3 regions of the Paenibacillus sp. p3-SID867 genome follow, and region 1 is predicted to be linked to each of the others. Evidence: riboswitches for the same ligand, from Rfam matches in the RefSeq annotation. Region 1 holds a riboswitch; each other region holds the start of a gene.

Region 1 (10,469 bases):
ACCAATGATGACAAGGGGTAGGATGTATGGGACAATGTGCGTCTTTTGCCGATATGCCGCGATTCCCAAGACAATGACTAATGGATACATGAAGATCCTTTGATACCAACATAAGACGCATGGCGTAAAATGCCATACTTCACTAAGAAATAAACTTCCGCTAGTTGCCACAGCTGATACAGTCCATGCAAAAAACAGCCATACTCCCGTTTTATTCATTGTTCAAACGACCTCCCTTCTATTTTGTTTCTAGCCCTCATACGAGATTTGGTCATATGTTTTCTCATTTTCTCTTAATTGTCTATAAATGAAAATGGCTCCTTCGGGCTATAGGTTCGATCTAGCTGGAAAAATATTAACAGGAAGACAAAAAAGCCGCCAAAATTGGCGACTTTTTATCGAGTTCGAAGCCGAAGTTGTCCACATAAAAACAACGATTGCTACCGAAACAGCCTATATTAGTCTCTCTTAACACTCCAACTCTGTTGCTCGTTTCTAAAAAAGCATAACTTTACTCATCTGCGCCGATGTTCACATCGGCCCCTTGCACTCTTGGCTGCCCGTCAATGTCCTGGGTACCGATAATCGCGTTATCCGTCGAACCAGCATCAATCGCCGAGGACGATGATTGAAGATGGAAGTCGCCTCCGGAAGCATTGACGAATGCAGGATCCTTGAACAATGAATGCGCATCGTTGCCGGTTCCCGCTTGATATGCGGTAAAGCCAGCATAATCTTTGTTCTTCCATGTCCAGAAAGCATCCGTACTACCGCCTGGTGAAAAATATAGATTGTAATCCACCACGTTACCTGAATTTTTTGTATATTCATTGTAGATCAGCACACCCGTTGAACTGGCCACAAAGATATTGTTCTTAATCACGTTATTTTTCGTATCATACTGCACATAGAGCTGACCGCTGCCCTCACCTAAAAGATCGTTATTGTATACAGTGTTGTTCACGATCTTGCAATTCACCGTTGACCCCCGTTCGTCGTCGTATCCACCCATGGCGATGCCCGTCAACCGGTTATTGTGCACCACGTTGCTTCGGATCGTAATATCACTGGTGGATTTGCCCGCATGCTCCGAGGCAATTTCAATGCCGATGTCATTGTTGTAGCTGTAGTTTTGCTCAATGATGCTGTCTTTACCGCCATCAACATAAATACCACCGGCTGCATTACTGTTATTCGGGAGTTTTTCCCCATAAGAAGGATTGTTGTTGGAGGAAATATTATATACCCGATTCCCTTTCACCAAACCATTTCGGGCCTGGTCGTATGCTTCTTCCGGCGCAGTTCCCTCGAAACCGATAATATCGATCCCGATGTTGTCGTTATCGTGAATGAGATTGTCCGTTACTTTAAACGTATCTACATTACCATTCAGCACCAGTGTTTCACTGGAACCCAAGATTAGATTGTACAGCTCATTCCCGTGAATCGTAATGTCATGAAGCGATTCCGGAGCTTTGGTGCCGTATACGGCGATACCATGAGCATCTCTGCCAAGCAAATCGCTGCCGGTAGGTGTAACTGTGCTCTTGATATCATGGATGTTGTTATTCGTCAGATTTATAAAGCCGCCAGAACCTTGAACATAAATTCCAACAGGAACCGCGTTTCTGGAAGTCGTTGTATAGTTGCGAATCTCCAAGCCTTGAATCGTAATGTAATTCACATTGGTTAGCTCGACAAGCCCTTCGATCCCGTTGACTGAAAGTCCAGTACCATCGATGATAGCTTTCTCTGATCCATAGTTCTTGAAAGTTATGGGACCCTGCGAGGCTGTACCGGAGCGTGTTATCTTGAGTTTTTGATTATATACGCCGCCCCGAACGTAAATCAAGCTGCCCGGATCAGCCTCCTCAGCCGCATGCTGCAGCGTCTTCCAAGGCGCACTCATCGTCCCTGGATTGGAGTCACTCCCGTCGGTAGCTACATAGTACTCAGTACCGGCTGCCGACGCGGGGGAAGATTGTACATTTCCAGAATCCAAACCAAATACAGTTATGCTCAATCCCGCCAGCAACGCCTTTACTAATTTCAACATCGTTCCTCATCTCCCATCTGTTCCTATTTATATTACATGGAGATCAATATTCGAGTCACTACGAATATGAAATAAGCCAAACAAGGCGTTTACAAAGCATGATTTTTTGGCATGCAAACTGAGATCCTTTTGAGATCTCCGTTCTATTCATTAAGACTTTCTTCATCTTGATTCTTTAATTGGAGGCAGTGCGTTGTTTCAAGACATGTTTCGGCAATATGCCTGCTTCTTTATATAGAAGCTTCCCATCTTTGAAAACAAGGGTGGTCGGTATGCTCATAATCTGAAATTGGGAAGACGTCGCCGGGTTTTCGTCTACATTTACTTTAACTACTTTAATGGAATCTTTTGCTTCCCTTTCAAATTCCTCAAGAACAGGTGCAAACATTCTGCACGGACCACACCAGGAAGCCCAAAAATTCACTACGGTTACTCCGTCGGTTTGGATCATCCCTTTAAAAGTAGAATCTGTTGCGTGTTGAATCGCCATCATCATCATCCCTTCAAATTTTTCTTGTGTACATGCTTAGATCCTGCATTCGAACCAGTACTTTGCCATAACGACCACTCTGTCGAATCGTTACTTTGCCGGACGGATACGCTTGCTCCAAATAGTCTGCAACCAATTTCCGATTCTGCTCATCTGTAGCCAGACCGTGACTGCGAAGCCAGTTCATCATTTCTTGTAACGCCGCTTCTCTTGTAACTTCCGTCGTTTTTGTTTCCCGTGTTATAAGAGACTCATAGGAATAGCCTTTGAGATACAGCAGATGAAGCAAATATCCGAACTCCAAGTGCTTCGATTGGAAGGGCTGACCGGTGATAAGCGGCCAGATTTCATTCACCAAACTGATTTCCATAGAGCCTGCCGGCATACTGATATAACAATAATCCCGGGCGCATTGTAGAATCTTTTCGACGCTATCCCAATCCAGAATGACCGGACACATCGAGACAAAAACCAGATCAAAGGCATTACTCCAGTCTCTGGCCAGCACGTCAATATCTTCAAAAGGTTCGGGCACAATCTTCACCTGGTCATCGGCGAATTTTGTGATATTTTCCTTCAGCAGTTCGATCAAGGGTAGAGAGGATTCGACGGCTGTTACACGGGCCCCCCGCTCTGCAAACGGCACCGAGAATACTCCCGAAGCGGCGCCGATGTCCAGCACAGACGCGTTGTTGAATTGAACTCCTTGTCCTTCAATCCAATTCATGATCCGTGTGGTCCGTTTTCTTCCCTCTTCATTAAACGATTGCTCATTGAAAGTCTTCGCCTTGTGATCAAAGGCACGGGTCGGGTCGGTTCCGGCCTTTTTCATCTTGTTCACAACACGTTCGCCATGTTCTTTCCAAGCCTTTTCCCAAATAGCCTCATTAAAAAAATCATTCATAACTTCCATCTCTCTTTCCGTTATAGTTTCTGGTTGCGGTTGTGAAACCCGTCGACGCCTCCAATGATCACCACATCGAAAGTTGGTTGATTCATTGGTTTTTGCATTAACGGATCTATATTATCCATAATTAAGATGCAAAACATGTATCCCTTCTTGTTTAGTATACGCTCACTTCCCGAATGTTCCTGAGCCTGCTGTACTTCTGGAGAACAGCATGTCCCCTCCCCTCTTCCTAGCTCTTCTTCTTAAGAATGCTATTATTATGGATGTATAATATCCATAATAAACGAGTTAACTTCAATATGCAATACCATTTTTAGCCGTAATTACTTCGGGGGCTGAATAGTATAACCGATTGTTAGCCAACAGCCGATCATTCAGATCGGCTGCTTTCTGCTCAGACGTCAAAAGAACCTATACTTTGACAGCCCCATTAAATTTGTCTGTTGTTGAACACAGATACCATGAAAAATAAGTAGGCGGCATGTAACAGCAATCCGACCGAAAAGAAAACGATTGCCAACATAGGTTCATTCTGCGTGATCAGATAGTGCACTTTTGCAGGCCAATACGTTGGGAGCCAAGCGCCTAACACCTGCCAAGCTCCTGGAACGAAGTTGGCCACCACAGGTCCGGCTATGAACAGCCCTCCTATTTTAGATAAGGCTAATCCTTCTACCTTGTTCGCTGAGAAAGCGGCAAGGAACAACGAGAATATTGGAGCTTCCGATGCCAGCAACAGCAAAACACCCAATTGAGCCCAGTGAATATCCGATAAAGTCGAAAAAGACAGATATAGAATGGATAATACGGTGCATAACAAAAAAGGAAGCGTCACTCTATATAGCAAATAACCTTTACGCATTAGTGGGGTAACCGCATAATATGCAATCACATTCTCGTCGCGTTCATCGAGAATAAGGAGACCGGTGAGCATTCCTGTCAGCATGGGAATCGTAACAATCAATAGCGATGCCGCAAAGCCGCGATACGCCTCCAAATGAAACGAATAGTTTATATCGAGCCAATTAACGGCAACCGGGAATCCAAACCTCGATAGAAACAGAAGTAGCAGCGGACCGAACATAGCTGCCATCAGAACGGGATCCTTCCACGCATGCCGTAGATCCATGATAACGAGGGCTCTATATCTCTCCATTAATGCCCCCTCCTTCACCTACGCGCATCAACACATGTCGGGTATAGGATCGCTGCGCCCAGATGTAAGCCGCAAAGTTCCAAATCAACAGAATACATATGGAATATAGAACGCTGCCAATGGATAAGCCGTCACTGGGAGACACAAGTAACCGGAGAGTTCCTTCGGTCGGAAGGACGAGAAACAGGTCTTCATGCCACAATTGAAGAAAACTAAACAATGGAAGGATGAATGGCAGCGCGTAGACCTGCACCATCAGAATAAAACCGTTAATCGTCCGTTGGCGTGCCGCCACACCAATCGACAGCAAGGTCATGAAGGTTGATGTTAAGACAATACCAGCAGAAAAAGCAAGCGGATATTCCGGGAGACTGCCGGTCGCCATATGAATCACCCATCCTGCCGCAAGGGATAACACTGACAGAGACGCAGCCTTCGCCAGCAAATATTCCCGAATGTGTACCGGCGCTACAAACAACGGATCGTGGACGCCCTGGTCCCTCTCCAACAGGACCATACCGCCTGCCATGATAAGCCCCAGGGCTGCGGGATCGCTGAATGTCAACACAGTCGCTGTTGTCTCCTGGTAGGCCTCGGGTACGAATCGGAGCAGTATCCAATAACAGGTACAGACAAACACATAAACCCAATAGAATCCGTGGCGCCACTGGAAACGCAGATCGAATACAAATAAGCTTAGGCCCTTCATACAAGCTGCCTCCCCGTTACCTCAATAAAAATTTGTTCGAGCGAGGCCTCTTGCGAATGAATGGTATCGAGGGGATAATCCTGTATCAGCTTAAGAAATTGGTTATTCTCACCGATGCCATCCAGAGAAAATACCGCCCCCTTTAATTCGCCATCCCTACTGTATTCGACTCGGACCTCCTTTCTTCCCTTACGAAGTTTCAACTCTCTGGGTGAATCGATTAATTTGATTTCACCGTCGACGATAAAGGCTACCCGATCGCAAAGTTCTTCTGCCGCTTGCATATTATGCGTTGTTAGTAGAACCGTCTTACCGGCAGCCTTTTTGGCAAGTATCAATTCTTTCATTCGGTGGGCATTGACCGGGTCTAATCCGGATGTAGGCTCATCCAGAAATAGGATTTCTGGATCATGCTGTAACGCCCGACAGAAATTCAACCTCATCTTCATGCCCTTGGATAGCATGGAAACCTTCATATTCGCGGCATCTGTTAGATCGACTTGTTCCAGCAGTTTCATGGGATCCTCCGTCTTCCCCTTGTAAAGGGAACGAAAGAGCTTTAAATTGTCGAGAACCGAAAATTTGCTGTAGAAGTTCGGGAATTCAAAAGCTACTCCGATTCGCTCATAATAATCGGGACCGGTATCCCTGATTTCATTGCCCATGACTTTTATACTTCCTTGATAACCTTTCAGGACACCGATCAGCAGTTTTTGCGTCGTACTTTTACCAGCGCCGGACGGGCCGAGAAAGCCAAAGATTTCGCCAGGCGGGATGACAAAATCAAGTCCATGCAGGGTCGGCTCTTTCCGATTCGGATACGTGTAATGAAGCCCTCTTACTTCGATCACAACGCTCCATCTCCCTTCGGCGTATTAGACACCGCAAGCATACCGGCAGATAATAACTCGACTAGCAATTCGATCGTAGATGTAAATTGCTCCTCTCCAATCTCTTTTTGGTGCAGCGTAAGCAGTGCCAAGGATCTGATCATGCCCACGATGGATTCGGGTGCCGTACCAGGTAAAATGCCAGCCTTCTGCCAAGCCGTAATCACAGGCAAGAGCGCGTCTTGATCCTCCGTAAAGTTACGCTCCAGCAAGTCTTTCGGCAATTTCCTGAACAACAGCTCCATCTCCCCGCGATCCATCATCTGCCGAAGCATCGGGCTCTCGTCCATCATCCTAAGTGAATATAAGAGAAACCGTTTAATGCTTTCCTTACTGCAGACCTCTTCAGGAGGGAATAAATCCAGAACGGCATTGCGAATTCGCTGCTCCTCCTCCAGAATCAGTTCATAATATAATTCCTCTTTCGATCCGAAAAACATGTAGAACGAGCCTTGGGCAATGCCGGCGGCCTTCGTCAGATCTTCAACACTCGTTTTGCGAAGGCCCGCCGTTTCGAAATGATGGCGTGCCTCCGTCAGCAGTTTTTGGCGTATCCATTCACGTTCTTCGTCCGAGAATTTTTTGGGCATGTTGCACTTCACATCCTTAATCAGGCCATTTGTGATTCTGTGAATAATTTTATTTTATATTCATAAAAGTACTCCCCAAAGTCCCGTTTGTCAATATATTTGATATGATGTTGTTTACTTATCGGTAACTGTTTACTTTCAGCATGTTTTAGCATAATATTTATTACGATAAATTTCATACGCATAAATGCTTAATCCTCTATGAGGAACGGGGGAACCAACAAAGCGACTAAGCTTTAGGGGTGAATTCTTTCTGGATAAGAAGGAACGGGAACTCTCAATCCCGAATCCGACAGCTAACCTCGTCAGCGTCTTGGGAGAGAACACTCTTACTACTTTGACTTGTCCATGATCCGTACAACCAAGGCCAGGAAGCAGAACTGTCTCTGCTTCCTGGCCTTTTTTGTTAACGCTGTAGTGCTTAGAAAAGAAAGGAATGATTATTCTGCTTAATAATGAAAAGATACTGGTATGCGTGTATTACGGTCCAAACGGAGAACGTCTCATCCGTCGAGGCGGCGAATTAGCCAGACTGCTTAAGTGCCCCCTGTTTGTGTTGAGCGTTATACCCTTGCGTGAAGGTGAGTTAGATCAGGCACAAGAAAGGTATATGGCTGAGTGGCAAGTGAAATGCAACGAGTATGGGGCAACCTTCATTGTCAAAACGAATGAAGATCGCAAGGCTTCAGAAATCATAGCGGAAACCGCCAAGAATCATCAAATTACCCAGCTAATCATCGGACAATCCGGTCAAACGCGATGGCAGGAAATTACGCGTGGTTCGTTTGTTAACGAACTCCTAAACCAGATAGGCGAAACGGATTTACACATTGTCGCGGTTCAAAGGATGGATGATCCAATAGCTGACACCCATGAACGGGGAATTCGAGTCACTGTTTACAGTGATGGTTCTCATTATCTGCTTGGCAGTAAGGAATCCGGGGGCGATCCAATAGCCGAAGGTCTATTTTTCAAAGAGTTAAATACCGATTTTGACACCGGCGTGCTGAAAATAAAAACAGACCACGACATCCACTACTTGAAAATAAGTCACGGGAAAGTGGTAGACTCGTCTTTTTTTACAAAACAGAGAAATGTATGAGAACGCAGCGATCAATAAAGAATGGGGGTGGAACTTGTGAAAAGAACATTTATGAATGCAAACAATCGAAATACACAACATTCCGCTCCTAACACAATGGAGTTGTTTATCAACAAGCTTAAAAAAAATATGAGTCCCCCTCAACTCATCATGCTTGTCTTTTTCACTTTAATAATAATCGGGACCACATTGCTCGTGCTTCCCTACTCTTCCTCCACCGGGAGGTCAATTGGTCTGCTGGATGCTTTATTTACAGCCACCTCAGCAATATGCGTAAACGGGCTCGTTGTCTTGGATACCGGTAGTGTTTTTTCGACTTTTGGACAAGTCATTATCATGATCTTGATTCAAATTGGCGGGCTCGGCTTTATGACCTTTGGCGTGATGGTTGCCATTGTTCTGGGGAAGAGAATTGGCTTGAAGCAACGAATGATTATTCAGCAAACCACGCATTCGACCTCGGCACAAGGTTTGGTTAAATTGTCCATGTATATGGTACTCATTGCATTCGCGTTTGAAGCCTTGGCTACGATTATCCTCACGCTCCGCTGGCAACAGGACGTCGGGTGGGGACAGGCAGCTTATTACGCCCTTTTCCATTCCGTTTCGGCATTCAACAATGCCGGATTCGCCCTGTGGTCTGACAGCCTTACCCCCTTTGTCGGCGATCCGATCGTCAATATTACGATTGTCTTGTTATTCATCATTGGAGGTCTCGGCTATATAGTCATTGTGGATGTATTCCAAAAACGTTCATGGAAGAAGCTTTCGCTTCACTCCAAGGTTGTCCTAGTCGGAACAGGAACGCTGTCCCTGCTCGGTTTTCTATTTATATACTTTTTGGAGAGCTGGAATCCGTCAACCTTTGGCCAATTGAGCGAAAGCGAACAAGTGCTGGCTGCTTTTTTCCAAGGCATAACGCCTCGAAGCTCGGGGTTTAACACGATAGATATCGGCAGCATGCTGGCGGCTTCTCAGTTTTTCATTATTATTCTGATGTTCATCGGTGCTGCCTCCGGAGGAACAGGGGGCGGTATTAAGATCAATACGCTTGTTGTACTCATCCTAGCTACGATCCAAACCTTTCGCGGGGGTGGTCAAATCCATGCCTTCAAGCGCAAAATAGCAGGAGAAACCGTTATGCGCGCCTTGGCCGTTGTCATGAGTTCTTTGGTGGTCGTGCTGGGCGTTTCCCTGTTGCTGACCATCTCTGAAGGAATGCTAGAAGAACATTTCTTGGAAGTGTTGTTTGAAGCGACCTCAGCATTTAGCACCACCGGTTTGTCGATGGGATTGACAAGTGAATTGTCCCCCGTGGGGAAAGTCATTGTAGCGATAACGATGTTTGCCGGCCGTCTGGGTCCCTTAACGCTCGCTTATGCATTGGCTCAAAAAAAACGCACCTCCAAAATTGGTTACGCGGAAGATCATATCTTGATTGGGTAACTCAGGGTTCCCAATCAAGAATTTTCTTGTCCATTAATACTTTAACTTTTGGTACACATATCCCTTGTTAAAGGAATTCTCTCAATAGTAATCATGCAACCGTCTCTCAATAAATTCTACAGTTCGATCAACACCTCTCTCCTCTAAAATTTGGTCTGATAGTGCCATTGCATTGGCTGACAATGTTGAATGACTGGTTAGCTCCGCTATTCGCTCAGCCAAACTGGCTACAGACATTGATTTTTCAGGAATCGGCTTGGTCGATACACCTAGCTCATTCATACGCTTGGCCCAGAAAGGCTGATCCGCATTGAACGGGGATATGGTCATCGGCTTCCCTGCTCTCAAAACGGCCGCTGTCGTCCCTGCTCCACCATGATGAATAACGCCTGCAGCTCGCGGAAACAGCCATGCATGCGGTGCTTCCTGTATACACAGGATGTTCTCGGCCCCATTCCCGGATACTTGCATTCCACTCCAGCCAACCAGAATGATGCCGCGTTGCCCCGTTTGTCGTAAAGCCTGCATAGTCATCTCGAGCACATGATCCGGATGCTTTAGAGGCATGCTGCTATAACTGATAACGATTGGCGGGGATCCTGACGCGATAAAAGACTCCAACTCCCTTGGTGGGTCCCAATCAGTATCTTCCAGAAACCAAAACCCCTCCATACAGACGCGATCCTTCCATTTCGGATCAAATGGCATAATCGAAGGACTGCAACCGTAAAGCACCGGAATATCGCGTCCGTTTACGTGCAGATCATCGGAGAATAGACTTCGTGGAGGTAAATGCAACGTATCTCTTCTCCATGTATTCATCAATTTTTTAAAGGATAACAGCATGAAACGGTTGAGATGATAGCTTTTTTCATTTAACCATCGATTCCTGATGGTGACAGGTAAAATGGGATTGGTGAAAGCGCCTGTCGGTGCAATGATCGGAATCGGATGAGCCGCGAATACGGGAATATTCAGCTTTTGGGCAATATCATATCCAGCGAATGCTTTGGGATGGTAGATAAGGCAGTCCGCATCTTGAGAAGCGGTCCACAGGTCATCGAGCATTTGCTGCATCATAGGATATATAAGCTTTTTCATCTGCTTCATAATCTCGAAG
Region 2 (10,469 bases), on a different contig from region 1:
TGATGCCGCATCTTGGCGAACCGTTTATTACGAATAAGGAAACGGGCACAGGGCTGGGATTGATGGTAAGCCAGCGTATTATTCAGGGCCACCGGGGTATGATGGAAATCGAGAGTGAAGTGGGAGCGGGAACGAAGGTGAGTATAGTTCTGCCTGCGGTTCAGCGGAATGCGATTGAGAGATAAGCAAGAAGTAGTTACAGATAAGGGGATGGCATCTTGAGAATCAATAAATTTATCAGTGAAACGGGATATTGCTCACGGCGAGAAGCGGACAAACTGGTGGAGAGCGGGAAGGTTACCATCAATGGCGTGGTTGCAGTCCTTGGGAGCCAGGCAGAAGAAGGAGACGATGTCCGGATTCAGGGAAAGCCGCTTCAAGATAAGAAGAAGCATGTGTATATTGCTCTTAATAAGCCGGTCGGGATTACAAGCACCACCGAACCGCATATTAAGGGCAATATTGTAGACTTCGTAGGCCATAAGGAGCGTATTTTTCCTATCGGACGATTAGATAAGGACTCCGAGGGGCTGATTCTGCTGACGAATGATGGGGATATCGTCAATAAGATCCTTCGCTCCGAGGGGAAACATGAGAAAGAATACATTGTGACGGTGGATCGCCCGGTAACGGAATCCTTCCTTAGCGGGATGTCCAGCGGCGTCAAGATTTTAGGTGAGATGACGCTGCCCTGTGAGGTCACTCGAATGTCCGACCGAGTGTTCCGAATCATTCTGACAGAGGGGAAAAATCGTCAAATCCGCAGAATGTGCAGCGCTTTTGGTTATGAGGTCCGTAAATTACAGCGAATACGGATTATGAATATCCGTCTCGGCAGTCAACGCATTGGCGCTTGGCGTGATCTTAACGAGAAGGAAAAGGAAGAGCTTGGTCGGCTGCTAAACTATAGGCTCGAGTAGCAGGCTGAAATACATCTATAACCCTACACAAAAACAACCGATGGATCTGGAGACCAGATGCATCGGTTGTTTATTGTGTGTTATAGTCTGTAGGGGCCGTTCCCTTTTGAGTTATTCATTCACGCTGGTAAAGGTCGCACTATCCTGGTATTTACGTATAATGGAAACCTCGACTCTGCGGTTCTTCGCTCGTCCAGCAGCGGTGTTGTTATCGGCAATCGGATGGTATTCACCATAACCGATCGGCATGAACCGTTTAGGATCCAACTCCGAGTTGGTGAGCAGAATCTTCATGAACTGCAAGGCACGATCCGAGCTTAAATCCCAATTCGACGGATATCGGCTGTTAGAGATTGGCACATTGTCCGTATGTCCGGATACTATAATTTCATAGTCCGGGAACTTATGAAGCATTTGTGAGATTGCCTTGGCCAATTTGCGGGCCTCCGGTTTCACAACGGCTTCGCCGGAAGGGAACAAGGCGTTATCCCGTATCGTAATGACAAGCTGGGAGTGGTTCAACTTGGTGCTGAGCTCCGAGGTTAAACCGTTATTTTTAATATAATTATCGAGCTGCTTCTTTAGCTTCTCCAGATCCTGTTGTTCCTGACGCATCAGCTCTGCACGTCGTTGGTCAGGTGTTGTTGCGGGAACGGAAGGGGATGTCGCTTTATGATCTTTGATATTGGGCGGATCATCACTGGATTCCGTTTTGCTGTAATCCAGCACGCCGGTCCCGCCAGTGAGAGCAACGCTGAAGGCTTCGCTCATTTCTTGAAATTTGCGTGCGTCTGTCGCGCTCATGGCGTATAGCACCAGGAACAGGGCCAGAAGCAAGGTCAGTAGGTCTGCGTAAGGAAGAAGCCAGGATTCGTCGGCATGCTCCTCATGCGGCTCGTGCCTAGTCTTTTTGCTCACTAGCACCAGCCTCCCTCTCGCTGAGCTCAGCCCGTTCGGACGGTGTCAGGAACACGGAGAGCTTTTGATTGATTGCAATGGTGGATACACCGGATTGAATAGACAGCAGGCCTTCTACCATCATCAGGCGGATTTCAACCTCGCGTTTGGACAGACGCTTGAGTTTATTCGCAATCGGGTGACAGATAACATAACCGGTGAAGATACCGAGCAGGGTAGCAATAAACGCAGCCCCGATAGCATGAGCGAGTTCGCCCATATCTTCCATGTGGGACAGTGCAGCGATCAAACCGATAACGGCTCCGAGTACCCCGAGGGAAGGTGCATACATGCCGGCCTGCGAGAAGATCAATGAACCGGAACGATGGCGCTCCTCGGTGGCATTAATATCTTCCATTAAAACGTCACGTACGAATTCCTGATCGTTGCCGTCGATGATCATGCGCATCCCATTACGCAGGAAGCTGTCATCGATTTCATCAACTTTGGTTTCCAGAGCCAGAAGTCCTTCACGGCGTGTGATCGAAGCCCATTCCATAAACAGCTTGATCATGTCCGTCTTGTCCATCAAATTCTGTTTCATGAAGGTCATTTTGACCAGCTTCGGAACCTTTTTCAGCTCGGATAGCGGAAATCCGATGAATAAAGTTGCTGCCGTACCGCCAAGAATGATTAGATAGGCTGCCGGGTTATACAAAGCGAGAAGGGAGGCACCTTTAAGAATCATGCCCACCAGTACCGCGACGATACCGAGGATTAAGCCTATAATTGTTGAAATTTCCATACCACACCTCATCCGTGAGAAATAAAATAACGAATCCATTCGTCAGAACGGCTCTCATGGAGAACCGGGCCCCTTATGTGGGGCGTTATCCTATTTATCGTCAGGTCGGGCTTTTTTTTTTAGTTGTAATTTCCGGTATAATGGAAGGAAGGGAAATGAAGCTAAGTACGGCAAGGAAAGGAGTGATTAAGATGGGCGTTAAACACGGAAGGGATTATGGCGAAATTCTGGCAGAACTGACCGAGGCGGTTGGGCGAATTTCTGACAGCTATGTCTTCTTTGAAATGGAAGCTGAGGATTGGGGCAATTTGGGCGAAGCCGAGCAAAATGAGGTTCATGAGGCGCTGGCAGAGGATTTGTTCTATGCGCTGGGCACAGAGCCGGTGATTAATGTTGGCAGCGGCGTGGTCATGCATGATCAGACGAACCATCGAATACATATTTTGATTGGTGAAGAAGAGTTGGCTTTTGTGGCCCTTGTGTAATCACTCCAGTTATCAACAGATACAGGGCAGAATAGAATAGATGACAGATAGCCCATATTACGGTTAGTCGGCTTTAAGATAGGTTTTTTTCGGGGAGGAAGATAAAAGATGCTTTATACGCAGCAAGAAGTAGAGGCTCATCTGGAAAAGCTTGAGGGTTGGGAATTTGAACAAGGGAGATGGATTGTACGAAAGTATACCTTCTCCTCCTTCATGAAGGGAATCGCTTTTGTTGATGAAGTGGCAGCTATTTCGGAAGCTTTCGGACATCACCCCTACATCACCATAGATTATAAAGTCGTTACACTTCGTCTCACTTCTTGGGACGACGGTGGCATTACGGCTGTGGATATTAAGGAAGCGCAGCAGTTTAACGAAGCCTATGAGAAGAGTCGTTCGAAGGATGGCAAGGCGGGACAATAGAAGGGGAGACCATGAGTCCCTTTAGAGGTCCCGAATATGTAAAAAAACACGCTTGCACCGGGAACAACTCCAGGTGCAAGCGTGTTTTGCGTATAAGCTGATTTATTTTTTCTCAGCAAGGTACAGCGCGATGTTTGCGATTTCTTCAGGTTTAAGTTGGTCTTTAAAGGAAGGCATTCCCTTACGACCTTTGGTTACAACGTTGAAGATCGCGTCCGCATCCATGTGTCCGCCTACTTGATTCAAAGCCGGTCCAGCGCCGCCTTGAAGTTGGTCGCCGTGACAGCTAATGCAGCTTGCTTTCAGTGTGGCTTCCGCTGCGGCTGCATCGAGAGTCACTTCCGGCATGGTCGGCTTCTCTTCCTGAGCTACCTGTTCCTTACCTGGGAGCGTAAACATCAGCGCGATAGCCAACGCACATGCGACGAAGAACAATCCGCTCATGATCCATTTTTGCATCGTCATATCGTCCCTTCTATGTATACTGCACTTTTGCACTTGTCTCCATTATAAACCAACATCCATAGACAGCATAGCCAGTTGTGACAAAAAAAGCAACTATACGGCGCGGCTTCATAAAAAGTACACAAAATTGTGCTTTTTCATATAGACAAAGATTACTATTCCTCATTTGTCGGGGGCTCATACACCATACAGTGGAAAAGGGCATTGCCCGTTGGCGTAAGCCGCTCATACGTATCGGTGATGTGAAAGCCTGACCTTTGATAAGCGCGGATTGCTCGCTCATTCCAGGTCATTACCTCAAGGTCAATTTCGTCGGCAGGCCGCCTCCGTCTGGCTTCCCGGACAATCGTCTGCATAAATCGTTTACCCATTCCACGCCCGCACCAATCAGGACGCATGCCAAGTCCGATTCGTGTAACCTCATGCATCGGAAACAGCTGGGCAAATCCCCAGAGGGCCTCCCGCTCATCCAGTACCGAGAGGTACTGTCTCTGGCGAATGTCCGGATCGCCAAACTCCACCTCAAGCCCTTTCATCTGCTCCCAGGGAAGAAAGCCATAGATATTATAGGGAGGAGGGTAGGCCCAAGCGCATATTTCTTCGGCGTGCTCTTCACGCATGACTACGGTGTGAAATGTAATCGGTGTGGCATCCATTTGCGAAGTCCTCCTATCGTCTGCATAAAATAATAATCATATTACGAACATCCAAGTCGCATCAAAAAAGCCCGCAAAAGAGAGGTAAGGGCTCCTTTAACGGGCAAGCAGTATGTATAGGGAAGATTAGCCTCTACAGCTTAGGATGATTCACCGACCGACTCTTCATACTTATCATCGCTCATGATACGCTTTGCACCGACGTATCGCTGATCGTAGTAATCCTCTGCCAGGCGGTTGATAACCACGCCGCGGTTGGAGGAAGCATGGGCGAATTTGCCATCGCCGACATAAATGCCGACGTGGGAGATGCCCTGGCCCGATGTGTTAAAGAACACCAAATCGCCAGCGCGCAGCTCCTTACGGGACACGCTTGTCCCCATGTCGAATTGAGAGCCGGATTGATGCGGGAGCTTTAGACCGAGTTTAGCGTAAACGTACATGGTGAAGCCGGAACAGTCAAATCCGCTCGTGGTTGTACCACCGTAGCTGTATCTTGTACCTAGAACCTTATCGATTTCCTGATCCAGCGCACCATTAGCAAACACGCTGCCAACGCCCAAAGTGAACAACAGCGTGATACTTAGGGCTGCTGTCGATAATGTTTTCTTCAGCATGGAAAGCTCCTTTTCGTTGCCGGGAGGCATAGCAATCTATATATTAAAGCACTTACATTAATGACAAAGTTGTTACTGCTCCATTCTATCAGACCGCAAGCGAGATTGGCAATTATTTCTTGATGGATTTCGCTATTTTTCAATAGCATTAACTGTCGAAGCACCAAGGAAAATCAATATTTTTCCAAAATGGGTGTTTAATGACGAGAGAGAAGGGTAAATAAAGGATAGATGATGTGAAGACATGGCGAAGCGAAGTGGAACTGAAGTGAACTTGTATAATAAATTTCATTTTTTTTCGAAAAAGCGGGAACTTTTTTGCTGTGCTGAACGTTATAAAGGTATACACACAATCAACAAAAGAAAAAAGCCGCTGGATGAGATCGGCACAATCTCATAAACCCAGGGCTTTCTTGTAAGAGTAAGTCAATTAAGTTCCAACATTAATTGTAGTTCACAGCTACAGATTTGTACGTATTCTGACTCATAATTCTCTTAGCGCCTACATATCGGTTGGCGTAATAGCTCTGGCTCAGAGGACTGATAATGACACCGCGCGAAGATGAAGAATGAGCGAATTTGCCGCTCCCGACATAAATACCCACATGAGATACACCTCTACCGGATGTGTTGAAGAACACGAGATCGCCAGCTTTCAGTTTGCTCTTGGATACGGCCGTACCTACTTTGTATTGAGCTGCAGACGTACGGGGCAGGCTAAGACCAAGCTTCTTGTAAACATAGCTGGTGAATCCGGAGCAGTCAAATCCATTCGTTGTAGTTCCACCTGTTTTGTAAGAAACACCAATGGCTGGTTTGATTGCAGTATTTAATTTGGAATCGGCGAAAGCGCTTCCGGTCCCTAATGTGAGTGCGAGTGCGAGGCCTAGAGAAACAGCCGTTAACTTCTTTTTCAAAACAAAAGCTCCTTCCATTGCCTGCGAGGTTAGCTTAAGGGTTCGGTTGAAGGTCCCCTATGATCCCTCTCTTGCGAGATCAATTCACCCAAAACGGATCCCCCGCTTCCCATATCGTTATGGGAATTCGGCTCCTTAAAATGTTGATGAACCCATTCATTGACGTTTGACGTTCCAACATAAAAGTTACAGTAAAGATGACAAAGTTGTTACTAACATATTCGTTATTTTAGCAGAGTATTAACAATTTGGCAAACGAGGAAACATTATTTTTAAACAAAAAAACCTGTCCCCATCTTAAGGGAACAGGTTTTTTTGTAATATGGCGTTCAGAAATTTGTAATATTAAGGATAAATGAACTCTTATTCTCTGTAAAATCTAGCGCGGGATAGAAACGTGTCGCTTCTGATTACAGCTTATTCGCGAGCGTGTTTCATTATTTTAGGTGCCAAATTGTAACCATTAAGGATGCTGTGAGCAGGAATCTCTCCACAAATGATATTGAGCGGACATTGCCCAAATTTGGAAAAGTCCATTCAGGAAATAAGAGGCCTGCTGAATAATTAAGCCGATCAACCCGGCCCAGAAGAGCGAGGCCGAGCTCAGGAGCAGCAGAATGACACAGGCGGATCCGCCGATGGTGATGGATAACAGCATTGCTGTGCCCAAGCGGCGGAAGAGCGCATGGATAGAGCTGATCATGCTGGAATCGCCGGTACGGCCAAATTGCATATAGAGCAAAAACAGGCGGATCAGATAGGCGTACAAGAACCAGCCAGCTGCATAGGGCAGTGCATGAAGCAGCAGTACAGGCTCCTGAATTCCATTCAGCAGAATCGGGAGGATTTTGGGCAGAATCCAGTAACCGGGCGCGAAGGTGAGAATAAGCTCAACCAGATAGAATAGCGTTACGGGTTTCCACAGTTTCCGCATGCCAGTGAAGAAGAATAAACCGCGCTCGCCCTTGGCTTCCTGGTGAAGGTTGTAGAAGATGCCGGCCCGAATGAGCGGGGTGAGGACCATCCGGATCAGAAGCAAACCGGCCAGAAGCCATCCGTAGGTGTGTACTGTGCTGCTCAAGGACAGGCTCATCTCGCCCTCGTAGAAGAATAAAAGACGGCTGAGCTCGTTAGGAGCGGCATCCGGATATCGCATTAGAAGGGGGACGACTGCCGATTTTACGAGTCGGTACAGGCAATATCCCCACAGCAAACGGTATAAGAAGAGCAGAATCAAGACGTATAGCTGGTCTTTAACACTGATCCACCCTTGGCCTGCGTAACTTTTCATGTGCTCCCCCCTCACCATGACAGGCTGCCGAACAGCGTCTCCACAAGCTTGGTAATACTGAGATTCCAGCGTGTAACCACCGTCGGATCCATTCCTGCCTTCATATAGTTATTAATGTGTTTATTCTCCAGGACGATGGAGTACTTCGGATCAACCATGGCCCAGGCGAGCGGAGAGCTGTACTCCAGGGTGTAAGCAACTTTTCCGTCTTTGCCGCTCCAGGTTCGTTCCACCGTTTTGCCGTCCTCAAAGGCGAACACGATCGGCACATCGGTGATATCCCCGTCCTTGCTCGTAATCTGAACCGTGGACTCATACCGAGGATTTTCAGCCGTGCCTTTATTTTTGGTTTTGATCACGTCGATGGCGACATCCGCCATCTGGCTTCCATATACATATTGGTCAAAATACGACTGCCAGGACGTTTGGCTTACTTGCTCGACGACTTTCTGAAAGTCAGATGTGGTTGGATGCTTGAAACGGTATTTCTGGGCATAGGTATGCATAATCTTGCCCATCATCTGTGGACCGACCTGCCGTTCGATGCCTTGCAGCACCAGCTTGCCCCTCGTATAAACATTCAGTGCGTAGTTTTCGTGAGAGCTGTATTTCCAGGATTCCATCTTCAGCGGTGCAGGGGAAGTAATGGATGCTCCCTGAGCCGCCGTATTGGAGGTAATCCCGTATTCTTTTTCCATCACTCGTTCTTCTGCATAGGTCGCAAAGGCCTCGTCCAGCCACGCTTCCTCAAATTCGTTACTTGCAATCATTCCGTAAAAATATTGATGGGCGATCTCATGAATAACGGTCCGCTCCAGTTCATATCCCGGCGAATCGTTCTTGGCACCGAAGGCTGTGACCAGCGTCGGGTATTCCATGCCGCCTGCACCGTTGCCCGATTCAGGCGGTACGACGATGGACAACGTGGAATACGGATAGGTTCCGTACCATTTTCCAAACGAAGCGAGTGCCGACTTGGCGGCATCAAAGTAACGCTCCTTTAAGTCTTTATGGGCTGGATCGAGATACAGCTTGATGCGGACGCCAGGTACGCCAGGTGCGGAGAATGCTTCTTCTGCCGTGACAAAGTTTGGCGATGCCGACCAGGCAAAATCATGCACGTCATCCGCGTAAAACTGATAAATTTTTTCCCCGTTTGATTTTTGGGCAGGCTTGGTAGGGAATCCGGTCGCGGCGACAATGTAATTTTCGGGCACTCGAATGCGAACGCTGTAAATGCCGAAGTTGGAATAGAATTCGGAGTTGCCGTGGTATTGATGAAGATTCCAGCCTTCCTCTGCTCTTCCGCGAAGACCGGTCGGTTCATAGACCGAAATTTTCGGAAACCATTGGCCAGCCATAATAAAATTCTCGGTGGTTCCCATGCGGGCAAATATTTTGGGAAGCTCCACCTCGAACTCCAAATGAATGGTAACACTCTCCCCGCTCTTGATGGGTTTAGGCAACCTTAGCTTGGCAAGGCTGTGATCCTTGATGTTGCCGTCATCGGGTTGAACAAATTGAAGGCGATGGGTCAGGGCCAGTCCTTCGGTTGTTTTCACGCTGGTAATGGTCATGGAGCCGTATCCGTCATCTGGCATGGGATCGGAACGAAGCCTGCCGCCTGATTCCTTCATAAAAGTCGTATCATTGGAAGCAAAAGCATTGGGATACAGATGAAAGTACAGCTCGTTTACGCTTTTTTTGCCTGGATGAGTCCAAGTGAGTGTCTGTTTGCCCTTAAGCTTGTTCTCCTCAGGCTCGTACCGAACATCCATATGATATTCCACCAGCCGGTCGCTTAAGGCCGGAGCGGGAATATTAGGCTGCACCTTAGGCGGTGAGAGCGGGGCCTTCTCCACGGCAGAGGCGGAGGGCTTGCCCGCATTTGGGGCAAGAGCAGACGCTGAGGACCCTGGATTCAGAAATATCGGCATCGATCCTGCAAGCAAACCTAGGGCAAGCAGGGATGATAGAAAGACTTTGGCACGTGGTGGGACCATATCGAACAACCTCCCGTTGACAAGCATCTAGTGCATGTATATGTTTGCTTTTGGGGGATTATTAGTTAAAATAAAATTATTGGGACATGGTTATCAATTTAGCAGCTGATACGTAAGGATCGGCTCTGATATAGGAGGTCGGCAGCAGTGGAGAATGAAGAGCAGAAGCAGGGTGCGAAGAAACCGATTGCTTTGAATATTATTAATAGCAAGAGTAAGCATAAAGGGTTTGGATCAGGCTCCATCGATCTGAACAGTCTGTCACCCGTCATTATCGATAATGGCGAGGCCCGAGTGGATATTGGGGCCATGCATGCCAAGAGTAAGGTGGAGAAGGGTATCCGTTTCAGCATGAACCGGGATGAAGTGCCCAATGGACGACAGGTATGGATCGTGTGGGTGGCTGTAGATCGTACGGCGGAAGGACAGCATTATGCAGGCATGACCGCCTGTGAAATGTGGATCGACCAGGAGGCCCGTCGCGGCTGGAAGATCCTCGCCGATCATGTGAATAAAATGGATGCGGCGATGAAGCGCAAGATCATTCTGGATGGTCTTGGCGACGTCGAGAAGAAGGCACTGCGCGAGCTGCTGATTTCGCGTAACGAGGAATGGTGGAATGCATCGCCAGAGGAATTCAGGGAAGCTCTTCAGACAGCGGAATGATACAATAAATTAAAGAAGCCTTTCCAAAAAGGACGAACATGAAGAAGACCGGTTGGATTCGTAAATGAATCCGGCCGGTCTTCTACTTATTTGCATATCGATTAGAATGGAAGGGTGTAGGTCAGCTTTTCTTTTTGATCGAGAAACGGATTGTTGTATTGGAACGTCAGCTTCCCGCCGGCATATCCGATATACGTAAGGCCGTCACCGATGAAGCCCACCTCGTTCGGCGGCATTTCCTCAATGACCTTGATGGTTTCCTCGTCCAGAAGCTCAGGATAGATAAGCTCGGCTGTCTTGCCTGTCGGATGGACGATATACAAG
Region 3 (10,469 bases), on a different contig from region 1:
GCTCGACGGTCTTCCGACGGCCACCGTTAGCCCGAAGCGTAATTTTTTGCCCTAAATGGGCATCGAGACTGCGTTTGATTTCCAACAGCGCGTTTTTAGCCATTGTCGACGACCACCTCTTTCCTTGTCCATTATACAAAAGATTCAGTCATTTGTCAATTCAAAAACATTAATTATATCAGCATCAAAAATATATTGTCAACGTATTTTTTTTGACCCTGTATTTCTCGTGTGCATTTGCTTTAATATGTGCTAAATTGACAAGCTTTATGTATTTTTTTGACACTTTCTTAAAGAATTGAAACAAAAAATAAAAAACCCCAGCTTGTGGGGTTCTTCTCGAGTCTTTCTTCAACGGCCGATAAGCGTCTTTCAGAACACAGTATGAGCCTAACTGACCGAAGGCGTAACCTTCAATGTGGACAAATCCTGCAGCTTGGGCAGACCGATCCGGTAGCTGCCTCTCGTCTCGATTCCGCCCACGCCCTGGCTGCCGCTGATCGTATGATGAACGACATCATGAATGTTCACGGTATCCCTGACCGACGTATAGGCTGCCTTGGCGGCAACGTAGACGGGATCCAGCGCATGAATGAGGATCCGCCCCGGCGAGCTGGCAAAATTGGCTCCTGCCTGCAGCAGCGCTTCAAAATGCGATTGACACGCCCCGGCCACAATGACCAGGGAATCCAGATTCCGCTCATATTGACGTGCTACCTGAATGGCCGTGACAAAGTTGTGTGAATTCTTATAGCTGTCCAGGCTATATAAATCGTATGGCTGTCGTCTCTTCAGAACTCCATCATGACCTGTAATGACCACGATATCAGGTCTTACCCGCGGAAGAAGACGATATAATGAATCGGCCATCCCCGACTCATTGATATAATGGCCTTCCGCTGGGACCCGAAGCTGATTGTACAAGGTCAAACTCTTCTTCAGGTATTGGGGATCCCCATCCAAATGCAGCACTTTGCCCGGCACGTCAAAATATCCTTTATCCGCAAGCTGACCGCCTTCGATATTGCGCAGGCTGGCCAGTTGACGCTCGCTCTGCTCCTGTCTGTGCTTCTGCAGGCGGTCGAGCGACTCATTGGCTTTGATCTGTGCCTGCTTTGTTCGTTCGCTTAAGGTGGGATGCGGGACCGTGACCAGATCATCAACGGGAGCATCGGCCAGTAACCGGAATTCCGTCCCTTTGATGACGATATTGTTATTTTGCCGCATGCCTTCTACCCGGAACGTTACATCGCCGCCGTAGGATTTACGAACGACCAAGTCTCCCAAGTTCATCACAACATCACCCCTACCCTATGGTATGGGCCACTGTGACTATTGGTTCTTGGAAACATCAATTTATCGCGTCGAGACCCTCCTCGGGTCTATGGGCGCTCTAATGGCTGTATTAGCGAATATCCGCGTTGTACAATATGTTGCTGAGCCGGGCATACTCTTCAATACTAAGGGTCTCACCGCGCCGTGAAGGCTCGATGCCCGCCTCCTGCAGCAGCTGCTCCAGCCGTTCACGGCCTTCTCCCGGAAAGAACCGGCTCTTCAGATTGTTGGCAATCGTCTTCCTCCGCTGTGCGAAAGAGGCCTGGACCACCTCGAAGAAGAAGCTTTCATCTTCTACGTGGACAGGAGGCTGTTCCCGGACCGCCAAGCGAATAACGGCCGAAGCGACATTCGGCTGCGGGATAAACACCGTATGCGGCACAATACAGACCAGCTTAGGCTCACTGTAATATTGAACGGCAATGCTAAGGCTGCCGTAATCCTTGCTTCCCGGTGCGGCCGCCATCCGCTCTGCCACTTCTTTCTGAATCATCACCACGATGTTCTCCAGCGGCAGCTTCTCCTCCAGCAGCTTCATGAGAATCGGCGTCGTCACATAATATGGCAGATTCGCAACCACACTTACCTTCGATACGCCCGCAAAATCCTGACGGAACAGTTCATGAAGATCCACCTTCAGGACATCCCCATGATGCACCTTCACATTCTCATAGGGCTCCAGCACCTCCAGCAGGATGGGAATCAGGCGCTGATCAATTTCGACCGCGGTGACGGTTCCTGCCGTCTGTGCCAGCTTCTCGGTTAACGCACCGATCCCAGGACCGATCTCAAGCGCTCCCTTATCTTCATCCAGTCCTGCAGCCTCCACGATTTTATACAATATATTCTGATCGATGAGAAAGTTTTGACCCAGACTCTTCTTGAAGGAGAATCCATGCCGCGTGATGATCTCCTTCGTCCGTCTTGGTGTTGATATATCCTCGATCCGATTCATTGGCTTACGCCCCCTTCTTCCAGCTGTGCAAGTGCGGCCAGAAATTCTTCCCGCGATATTTGAAACATGGCCAATCGTTTATGGAATTGCTTGCTGTTGCAATATCCGATCCCGAGCAGGTTTCCCATCGTCATACGCCTTGCAGCCGCCTCCGGATGGGCTGATAATCCTGCCTCCAGCATGTCCTCCAGACTGATCAGGCTCTCTCCGCCCTCAAAGGAGGTATGGACCCGCTCCAGCGCACGCCGTATCGCTTCCGGCGAGGCATTCTCTACGCCGATATCCCCTTTGCGGGTAGCATCCGCTTCCGGAATAAAGGCATGCTTGCAGCCAGGGACACCCTGATCCACAATTTTGCGGATCCGCTCCCCTGCATGGTCAGGATCGGTTAATATAATAACGCCTCTGCGCTCCTGAGCAAGCGCTATGCGTTTCAGGATTTGTTTATTGATCGCTGAGCCGCCCGTTTCAATCGTATCCGCTTCTACGGCCCTTTTAATGGCAACGGTATCGTCTCTGCCTTCCACAACAATCACTTCTTTAATCATGCGTTTGTTCTCTTCCTTCCCAAGAAAACAGGCTTGTACAACCTCTAGGTTCTACCATCTTAGCCCTATATACTCCGTTCTTAACAAAACAAAAGAAGAGGAAATATTCCCTCTTCTTCATCATTATATATTATAAGCTAAATAGTATAGCATTAGAATGGTATTGTAAATTGGAATTCATGCGTCTAGTTCAATTCAGGTTTAACCGGACCGATCACGTAAACGGTGCGGCCGCTCTTCCGGCCGAAATTTATGGCCGATTTCAGTGAATCATAATAAACATCGATTTTGTTGCCTTTGATGGCACCGCCCGTATCTTCTGCACGACGGAAGCCAATGCCTTCGATATAGACCCACCAGCCGATCGGGATGATGTTAGGATCAACGGCGATGGTGCGTCCTTCTGTAACGCGTGTGCCGGATGCCGTGCGTGTGCCGATTCCCTGCTGCTCAGCGGAATACGCCGTCATCGACACGTTGTTCAATACCTTGCTGTATTTAAAATCAACGCCTGCCCGAGAAACCACGTTGTTTTCGACAGCCTTGGCGGTCGTTACTTTTTTCGTGCCGGACAATTTAGCCGGTTTAGCCTTTACATCGGTGGCTGCCGCCTGGACGATGACAGGCTTCTCCACTTTTTTCGTGCCAACGGCAATGATTTTATCCTTCGTTCTGCGTTCAATCTCTTGGGAGACCTTCGTCTTGGAAACCAGCTTGCCATTGTGGTAGACCTTCTCATAATGGTTCACCATGAGACCAGGCTCGCCCCGCTGAATAACGCGGTTATCCCCTCTCTCAAGCGATGGGTCGGCTGTTTTGATCACGCGAAAATTGCGATCCTCCGTCTCCTTAACTTTTTGTTTCGTGACGCGAACGACATCGATAATCATATTGCTGGTCAGCTTCGTGTTCTGTGCCGGTTGTACTATATCTTCACCCTGGATCGTAATACCAGCCTCTTTAAGTACATGATCAACCGTATCCTGGGATGTAAATATGGTTTTGGTTGTGCTGCCTACTGTAACTTTGACTGGAATTGCCCGGTCAATGATGATCCGGTCTCCATCCTGGATCGCGCCGTTTAAAGGCATCGAAATCTGATCCTGGGGACTCAACGTGATCGCTTGCTCATCCAGCAATTCCTGCAGCAATGATCCACGTGTTTCTACTGTGGTGACACGACCATCGACGACAAGCTGAACCTCCTTGCCTGCCTGATCATGTACGACCAACGATATGAGAAGTGATACCGTAACGGCACCCATGGCACCGAGCAACATCAGTTGACGCAAATTGTCATGCTTCCATCTCAATGCGTAAGACATGCTGGATGATTGTGATTCATGGGTTTCTTCAGGTTGAAAAATGCCCACTATTCCATCCTCCTTCATAGTCCCGCCGTCTAGGTAAACGCATGAATGCATTTGACGTGACTATAGCAATTTTTCTCACAAGGCGCCCTGCTATCTATCTACACCCTGCGTCAATTCCCGTCTTTCCGTCCATGTACCACCACCCCTTGTTTACCAAGAGTATGATGATCCCCTCTCCATTATTCAAAAATAAAAGAAAGCCATTGAAAGAGTACTAGAGGCTCTAACGTGGCTTCCTGATGATTAGAATCATGGAAATGGTATGCACGAGAATTCCCCTCTTATTTCGCTTACGGAGTTAGCTGTCGGGTTCGGACGTAAGAGAGACGCCCTAGATCCGGATACCCGCTCATGGCGAGATCCTTCAAATTCACCCCAAAGACCCGAAAAAGAAATCAAATACAGCTGCGCGCATTCAGACCAGTATGCACGGCGGTATCGGTTCCCCCGTTCCCCAGAATTTCGGAGATTAAGCGAGACGGTTCATGAAATATTCGGCCGCGATCTGCACATCGCAGCTTCTTATCACTGAAAAGATGATATCCTGTTTGTATGCAGGTTGTAAAGCAACATTCAACCACATTTTCTCATGTAAAAGGTTAAAATATTGTAATATCAACGCCTTTTCTGATTAAAAAACTTTAATTAATCGAAAATGCTCCCTTTTTCATTGCTTTTGCTCTCGTTTTCGTTAAATACCAAATCGTTCCAGCGCATTTTGGGTGGTAATTTGGGCCAATTCCTCATAGGACAACCCTCTAATTTCGGCTGCCGCCTCCGCCACCAATTTTACATAAGCAGTCTCATTTCGTTTCCCGCGGAAGGGATGAGGTGTTAGGTAAGGGGAGTCCGTTTCGATCAATAATCGGTCAAGCGGAACCTGCGCCAAAACCTCTTTGGGCTGCTTTGCATTTTTGAAGGTAATCGGCCCGCCAAACGAAATATGGAATCCCATATCGAGACATATTTTGGCCGTTTCCCAGCTTCCGGAGAAGGAATGCATGACACCGCCCACCTCGGAGGCTTTTTCCTCGCGCAAAATTCTCACGATATCTTCATGCGCATCCCGATTATGAATGACAATCGGCATGTTCAATTCCCGGGCCAGTCCGATCTGGCGCCGAAGCACTCGGTGCTGAACTTCTTTCGGAGACGTATCCCAATAATAGTCCAAACCGATCTCTCCTATAGCCACCACTTTCTCGTGACTGCACAAAGAGGCGATCCAATCCAGGTCATGATCCTCCATGGTAATGGCGTCTACAGGATGCCAGCCTACCGCTGCATATATAAAATCATAAGTTTCTGCCAGCTTCATCGTAGTCGGAATCGTCTCCCGGTTAAATCCAATATTGATCATCCGGGTCACGCCGGCTTCGAGCGCCCGCTGGATTGCCTCTTCCCGGTCTTCGTCGAATTGGGGAGCATCCATATGAGTGTGCGTGTCGAACAACATAAAATCCACACTCTCCTTCCTGTCGTTTCTGTGTCGTATATCTTCCATTAGCTGGGTAAATTGCAAATAAACCCAACGTTTCTGTATTCCACCTAGGTTAATGTTGTTGTTTGAAAACACTGGCTATCTTCTCCGGCATTTGAGCCAGTAGCGGACTTACCTTCTCCTCCGGATAATAAAGATGGTACCGTCCTTTATGAATGCCGCTGATCGAGCGTACAATATCGGATACCTCCGAGATTTCCTTCAGCTCATCATGCCGATCCAGAAGCAGGATTTGCTTCTCGTTAAGCGGCATATCGGAATGAACCTTATCATAAGGAAGATCCGTTGGAAAATCAATCTCCAGGTCATATTCCGGATGCAATCCCACGGCACTGAATGCGTGGCGTATCCCGTCGATGGTCTCCAGATCGATGTTGTCGATTTCTACATATTTGTAGAGCTTTCGGTGCATGAAACGGCCGCATAATTCGCTAAGAAGAGGATCTTCCTCCTCCGTCCATTGCAGAAAGGCCGTTTGGATCAGAGCTTCATCAAGGCGCAGATATTGATTCACCCCGATATCCCCCGAAAACAACGCAGGAAGCGGTTCGATCATGAACCGGAAACCATATCCACGGTCATGCAGTTCCTTGGCCCGGCGGAAGATTTGGCGCAGGATGATTTCGGAGCTTCGGGTGACGGGATGAAAATACACCTGCCAGTACATCTGATACCTTGACATCAGGTAATCCTCTACGGCATGCATACCCGATTCCTTCACGACGACCCGATCCCGATACGGCCGCAGCATCCGCAAGATCCGGTCAATATCAATCGTTCCGTAATTGACTCCCGTATAATAGGCGTCCCTTAACAAATAATCCATCCGGTCTGCATCCAGCGGACTAGTGACCAGGTTTATCACAATCGGCTTGTCGTAGGTTTTGTTAATAACCGAAGCCACTTTCTCGGGGAAATCCGCTCCAAGCTCCCGGAGTACCTGATTGACGCAAGTATCTCCAAGCAGGATCCGGCATGTCCAATCCTCGTGATTCATATGAAAAGCTTCTTCTATAGAATGAGAAAAGGGCCCATGCCCCAAATCATGCAGCAGGGCCGCGCAGAGGGCAACTTGCCTTTCCTCGGCAGGCCAATCGGAGTACCCTCTCCGTTCGAATTGAGAGATGATTCTTCTCGTAATTTCATAGACTCCCAGTGAATGGGAGAATCGGCTGTGTTCGGCCCCGTGAAAGGTCAGAAATGAAGTCCCAAGCTGTCTCACCCGGCGGAGCCGCTGGAATTCCGGGGTATCGATTAATCGCCATATGATATCGTCTTGCACATGAATATAATTATGGACGGGATCCTTAAACACTTTTTCTTCCGAAATTGGTGAATGCATTCCATCTCAACTCCTTATCGTTTTGATTTGGGTTTTGCCGACAAACACTTCTTTTGACATCTAATGTCGAACGATGTCGAATAAGATAAAATTACGCTTTCCAAATCGACAAATAGAAAATCGCAGCAAAAATTGGTTCGATTATGGTAATTACGTTGCTATACAAGGGTTTTGTTCACTATACTTTCGTAAATAGGTTCCGATTTTTCAAAAATATAGGTTGACTGTTTTGGGAATCGTTGGTACTATAAATAACATAAAAACTAGAACTATGTCGAATTATGACTTTTTTAAATTATGGCGAGAGGGGCATTTATAAGTTATGATGAAATCAACAGGAATTGTAAGGAAAGTCGATGAGCTTGGACGGGTCGTCATTCCAATTGAGTTACGCCGTACGCTCGGAATTGGTGAGAAAGATGCATTGGAGATTTATGTAGACGGCGAACGCATCATGCTTAAGAAATATGAGCCTGCCTGCATCTTCTGTGGTAACGCTGAGAATGTCACTTACTTCAAAGGTAAAATTGTTTGCCATGAATGTATCTCGGAAATCCCTGCACCTGTGACAAATTAAGATTTTTAGTATATAATAGCATTATTACATTTTGTTAATTCTAACCTTTTTCATATCTCCTTGGTGCCTTCCTCGGCTATGAACCCGGCCGCAGGAGGGTCTTTTTTTTTGATACTAAAGAATTTATAAGCTTTCAGCGAATTCTATAAACACATTTGTTTATATGTATCGGGGTCCCCGTAAAGGATTTGATTAAATATCGAAGCATAGGCCCCACTTTGTGGGGCTATTTGTTGTCCCCCCGCGCCAAATTACGCAAGATCACGACTCCGTCAGGAGTGCGTTATAAATATCCCGCTTCGATACACCGCGATCACTCGCGGTTTTTTTCATGGCATCCTTGCGGCTTAATCCTTCCCGCTCATAATGTTCCACATGCTCCTGGAGCGAAAACTCCTGCCACCAGGCATTTTTCTCTTTAAGCTCCTCTTCTGCACTGCCGGCCTCAACCACCAAACAATATTCTCCCAGCGGCGGATGCTCCGTGAGCCAGTCCAGACATTCGGAGATGCTTCCGCGCAAGAATTCCTCGTAGCGCTTGGTCAGTTCGCGAGCCAAGGCCACCTTCCGATTTCCCAGTACCTCCAGCAAGATCTCCAGGGTCTTTTTCACGCGATGCGGAGATTCATAAAATAATAACGTTCCCTGCGCCGATTGCAAAGCTTGCAGCTGCTGGACGATATCTTTGCGCTCCCGCGGCAAAAAGCCGATAAACGTAAACCGTTCGGTCGGCAAACCCGAAACGATTAGAGCGGAAAGAGCGGCATTGGCCCCCGGGATCGGAATGATCGAAATGCCCGCTTCAATCGCAAGTGAAACCAGATCACTGCCAGGGTCCGAAATCGCCGGCAGACCGGCATCGCTGACGAGTGCCACATTTTTTCCTTCTATTATATAACGTATGATTTCAGGCCCGCTGGCCGCCTTATTATGTTCGTGATAACTAAACAGCGGTTTAGCCGGAATTTCGAAATGGGTCAGCAGCTTGCGTGACTGCCTCGTATCCTCTGCCGCGATAATATCGCACTCCTGAAGGATGCGCACGGCGCGATAGGTCATATCCTCCAAATTACCGATCGGCGTTGCCACCAAATACAGAGAACCCGGGCTTCCCTCTCCCTGGTCGGCATAACTTTGCTGTACAAGATTTCTCATTCGTTCGTCTCATCCTTATGTGTTCCGTAGTAAATTTTCATAAAATCCGGTCCGTAGTGTCCTTGCTCATCATACACAATCAGCGGGGGTCTCAGCCGAACCTCAGGCTTCCCGTCCCGAATCCCCTCGATAAGCACCATGTTCGCTTCCATATTCACGCGCGGATGGACAAAGCGGATGACTTTGGGCTCAATCCGGTATTTGCTCATCAGGGTAATAATTTCTGCCAGCCGCAAGGGCTTGTGGACCATGCTCATCTTCCCGCCTTGGCGAAGCAGTCTTGCACAGGATTCAATTACTTCCTCAAGCGTACAGTGAATTTCATGCCTGGCAATTGCCTGGTGCTCATTCAGCTTCAAGTCGCTGCCATTCATCGGCATATAAGGCGGGTTGACCGTAATCAGGTCGTACGCTCCATACCCTTTTTCCTTGTACAGTTCCCGCAGATCTCCCTCATGAATCGTGATCTGATCCTGCAGATCATTCATCTCGACGCTCCGTCTGGCCATGTCTGCAAGTCTGGGCTGAATCTCAATCCCCTCGATCGGCGCTCCTGTACGTGTTGACAGCAGGATCGGAACAACTCCGTTTCCTGTGCACATATCCAAAATACGGCCCCTGCGCGGAATGCTGGCAAACCTGGCGAGCAGGACGGCGTCCATGGAAAAGCTGAATACCTCCTCACTCTGGATGATGCCAAGCTCATGGGTAAGCAGATCATCAATCCGCTCGGATGGTTGCAATAACACTTCTTTCAATTTCATAGTTTCAACCCTTTATCTCCATAATTCCAAACACGCTCTTCTGGTGTATCGGCTCTCTACATAGTACCTGATAAAATGAAATACATAAAAGGCTGCTCTTCACGTTGCATGACAAGCAGCCGTATGGTATTTTTTCAATCGCGATCCTTACAGTATAACCTTTCCATTCTAGAAAAAAACCGTAGGCAGTTTCTCCTACGGCTTCTTATTTATTCAAAAAAGATAAGCAGAACAGGCAATCCCCTTCCGTCCGCAGATGTCCGTAATAGACATTGCAGATGTGGAAGCCTTCATGATACAGCCGAGCCAGGTTATCATATCCCTCGCCGACCACATCTTCATGTTCCTCGTCCTTCACATGAGGCTGAGGTTGTAAAGCCACTGGGTTTTCCAATTCTGCCGGATTGACTTCCCGCTTTAATATTTTCCGGAGCTGTTCATTTTCAAGACTGAGGCGATGGTTCTCTTCCAGCAGTTCCTTGATGACCAGCTTAAGTCCACCCAGTTCACTGTGTATATGTCCCATCTGTGTTTCCAACTCTTGAATGAGCACAAAAATGTTTTTCTTCTCCAAGTCTACACCCCGAAAATAAACATTCTATTGGACTATTTGATGACAACGTCATCCATTGGAAGTTCCTTAACCTTACCAATTTCAAACAGCTGAACATGAACCGTCCGCTTATCCGCATTCAGTCCGACTACTTTGCCTTCTCCAAGCGAAGTAACGACCATTTTCCCAGCGGATGGAAGCTCTTCTTTCACGCTTTCATAATTATCATGCTCAAACTTCAGGCAGCACATCAATCTTCCACATAGCCCGGAAATTTTAGTCGGATTGAGCGATAGGCTTTGATCCTTTGCCATCTTGATCGATACCGGCTCAAAATCACCAAGCCATGAGGAACAGCACAGTACG

Evidence for each region. Region 1 has a riboswitch for cyclic di-AMP ahead of M4D81_RS24630 (universal stress protein). Riboswitches for the same ligand answer to the same signal wherever they lie in the genome.
Region 2: linked by a shared signal. The riboswitch ahead of M4D81_RS33490 (C40 family peptidase) and the one ahead of M4D81_RS24630 (universal stress protein) in region 1 are both predicted to bind cyclic di-AMP.
Region 3: linked by a shared signal. The riboswitch ahead of M4D81_RS31395 (resuscitation-promoting factor) and the one ahead of M4D81_RS24630 (universal stress protein) in region 1 are both predicted to bind cyclic di-AMP.

Annotation. Positions count from the first base shown of each region.
Region 1 covers NZ_JAMBDM010000013.1:163,396-173,864, reverse strand. Annotated here, with positions in the region: gene M4D81_RS24670 (disulfide oxidoreductase) at 1-219, opposite strand, end outside; gene M4D81_RS24665 (right-handed parallel beta-helix repeat-containing protein) at 512-2,056, opposite strand; gene trxA (thioredoxin) at 2,232-2,546, opposite strand; gene M4D81_RS24655 (class I SAM-dependent methyltransferase) at 2,560-3,450, opposite strand; gene M4D81_RS24650 (hypothetical protein) at 3,887-4,612, opposite strand; gene M4D81_RS24645 (fluoroquinolone export ABC transporter permease subunit) at 4,599-5,321, opposite strand; gene M4D81_RS24640 (ABC transporter ATP-binding protein) at 5,318-6,172, opposite strand; gene M4D81_RS24635 (TetR/AcrR family transcriptional regulator) at 6,169-6,801, opposite strand; cyclic di-AMP (ydaO/yuaA leader) riboswitch at 6,980-7,128, shown strand; gene M4D81_RS24630 (universal stress protein) at 7,238-7,903, shown strand; gene M4D81_RS24625 (TrkH family potassium uptake protein) at 7,955-9,349, shown strand; gene M4D81_RS24620 (glycosyltransferase) at 9,431-10,469, opposite strand, start outside.
Region 2 covers NZ_JAMBDM010000036.1:11,955-22,423, forward strand. Annotated here, with positions in the region: gene M4D81_RS33445 (ATP-binding protein) at 1-185, shown strand, start outside; gene rluF (23S rRNA pseudouridine(2604) synthase RluF) at 219-920, shown strand; gene motB (flagellar motor protein MotB) at 1,032-1,838, opposite strand; gene motA (flagellar motor stator protein MotA) at 1,822-2,622, opposite strand; gene M4D81_RS33465 (hypothetical protein) at 2,814-3,107, shown strand; gene M4D81_RS33470 (4a-hydroxytetrahydrobiopterin dehydratase) at 3,216-3,530, shown strand; gene M4D81_RS33475 (c-type cytochrome) at 3,633-3,989, opposite strand; gene M4D81_RS33480 (GNAT family N-acetyltransferase) at 4,151-4,651, opposite strand; gene M4D81_RS33485 (C40 family peptidase) at 4,792-5,265, opposite strand; gene M4D81_RS33490 (C40 family peptidase) at 5,712-6,185, opposite strand; cyclic di-AMP (ydaO/yuaA leader) riboswitch at 6,189-6,328, opposite strand; gene M4D81_RS33495 (hypothetical protein) at 6,649-7,476, opposite strand; gene M4D81_RS33500 (M1 family metallopeptidase) at 7,488-9,479, opposite strand; gene M4D81_RS33505 (YwhD family protein) at 9,627-10,145, shown strand; gene M4D81_RS33510 (copper amine oxidase N-terminal domain-containing protein) at 10,247-10,469, opposite strand, start outside.
Region 3 covers NZ_JAMBDM010000027.1:7,252-17,720, reverse strand. Annotated here, with positions in the region: gene veg (biofilm formation stimulator Veg) at 1-103, opposite strand, end outside; gene yabG (sporulation peptidase YabG) at 391-1,293, opposite strand; gene rsmA (16S rRNA (adenine(1518)-N(6)/adenine(1519)-N(6))-dimethyltransferase RsmA) at 1,406-2,290, opposite strand; gene rnmV (ribonuclease M5) at 2,287-2,838, opposite strand; gene M4D81_RS31395 (resuscitation-promoting factor) at 3,024-4,211, opposite strand; cyclic di-AMP (ydaO/yuaA leader) riboswitch at 4,483-4,697, opposite strand; gene M4D81_RS31390 (TatD family hydrolase) at 4,903-5,667, opposite strand; gene M4D81_RS31385 (HD domain-containing protein) at 5,765-7,054, opposite strand; gene M4D81_RS31380 (AbrB/MazE/SpoVT family DNA-binding domain-containing protein) at 7,377-7,631, shown strand; gene rsmI (16S rRNA (cytidine(1402)-2'-O)-methyltransferase) at 7,893-8,786, opposite strand; gene M4D81_RS31370 (tRNA1(Val) (adenine(37)-N6)-methyltransferase) at 8,783-9,550, opposite strand; gene yabA (DNA replication initiation control protein YabA) at 9,756-10,124, opposite strand; gene M4D81_RS31360 (PSP1 domain-containing protein) at 10,157-10,469, opposite strand, start outside.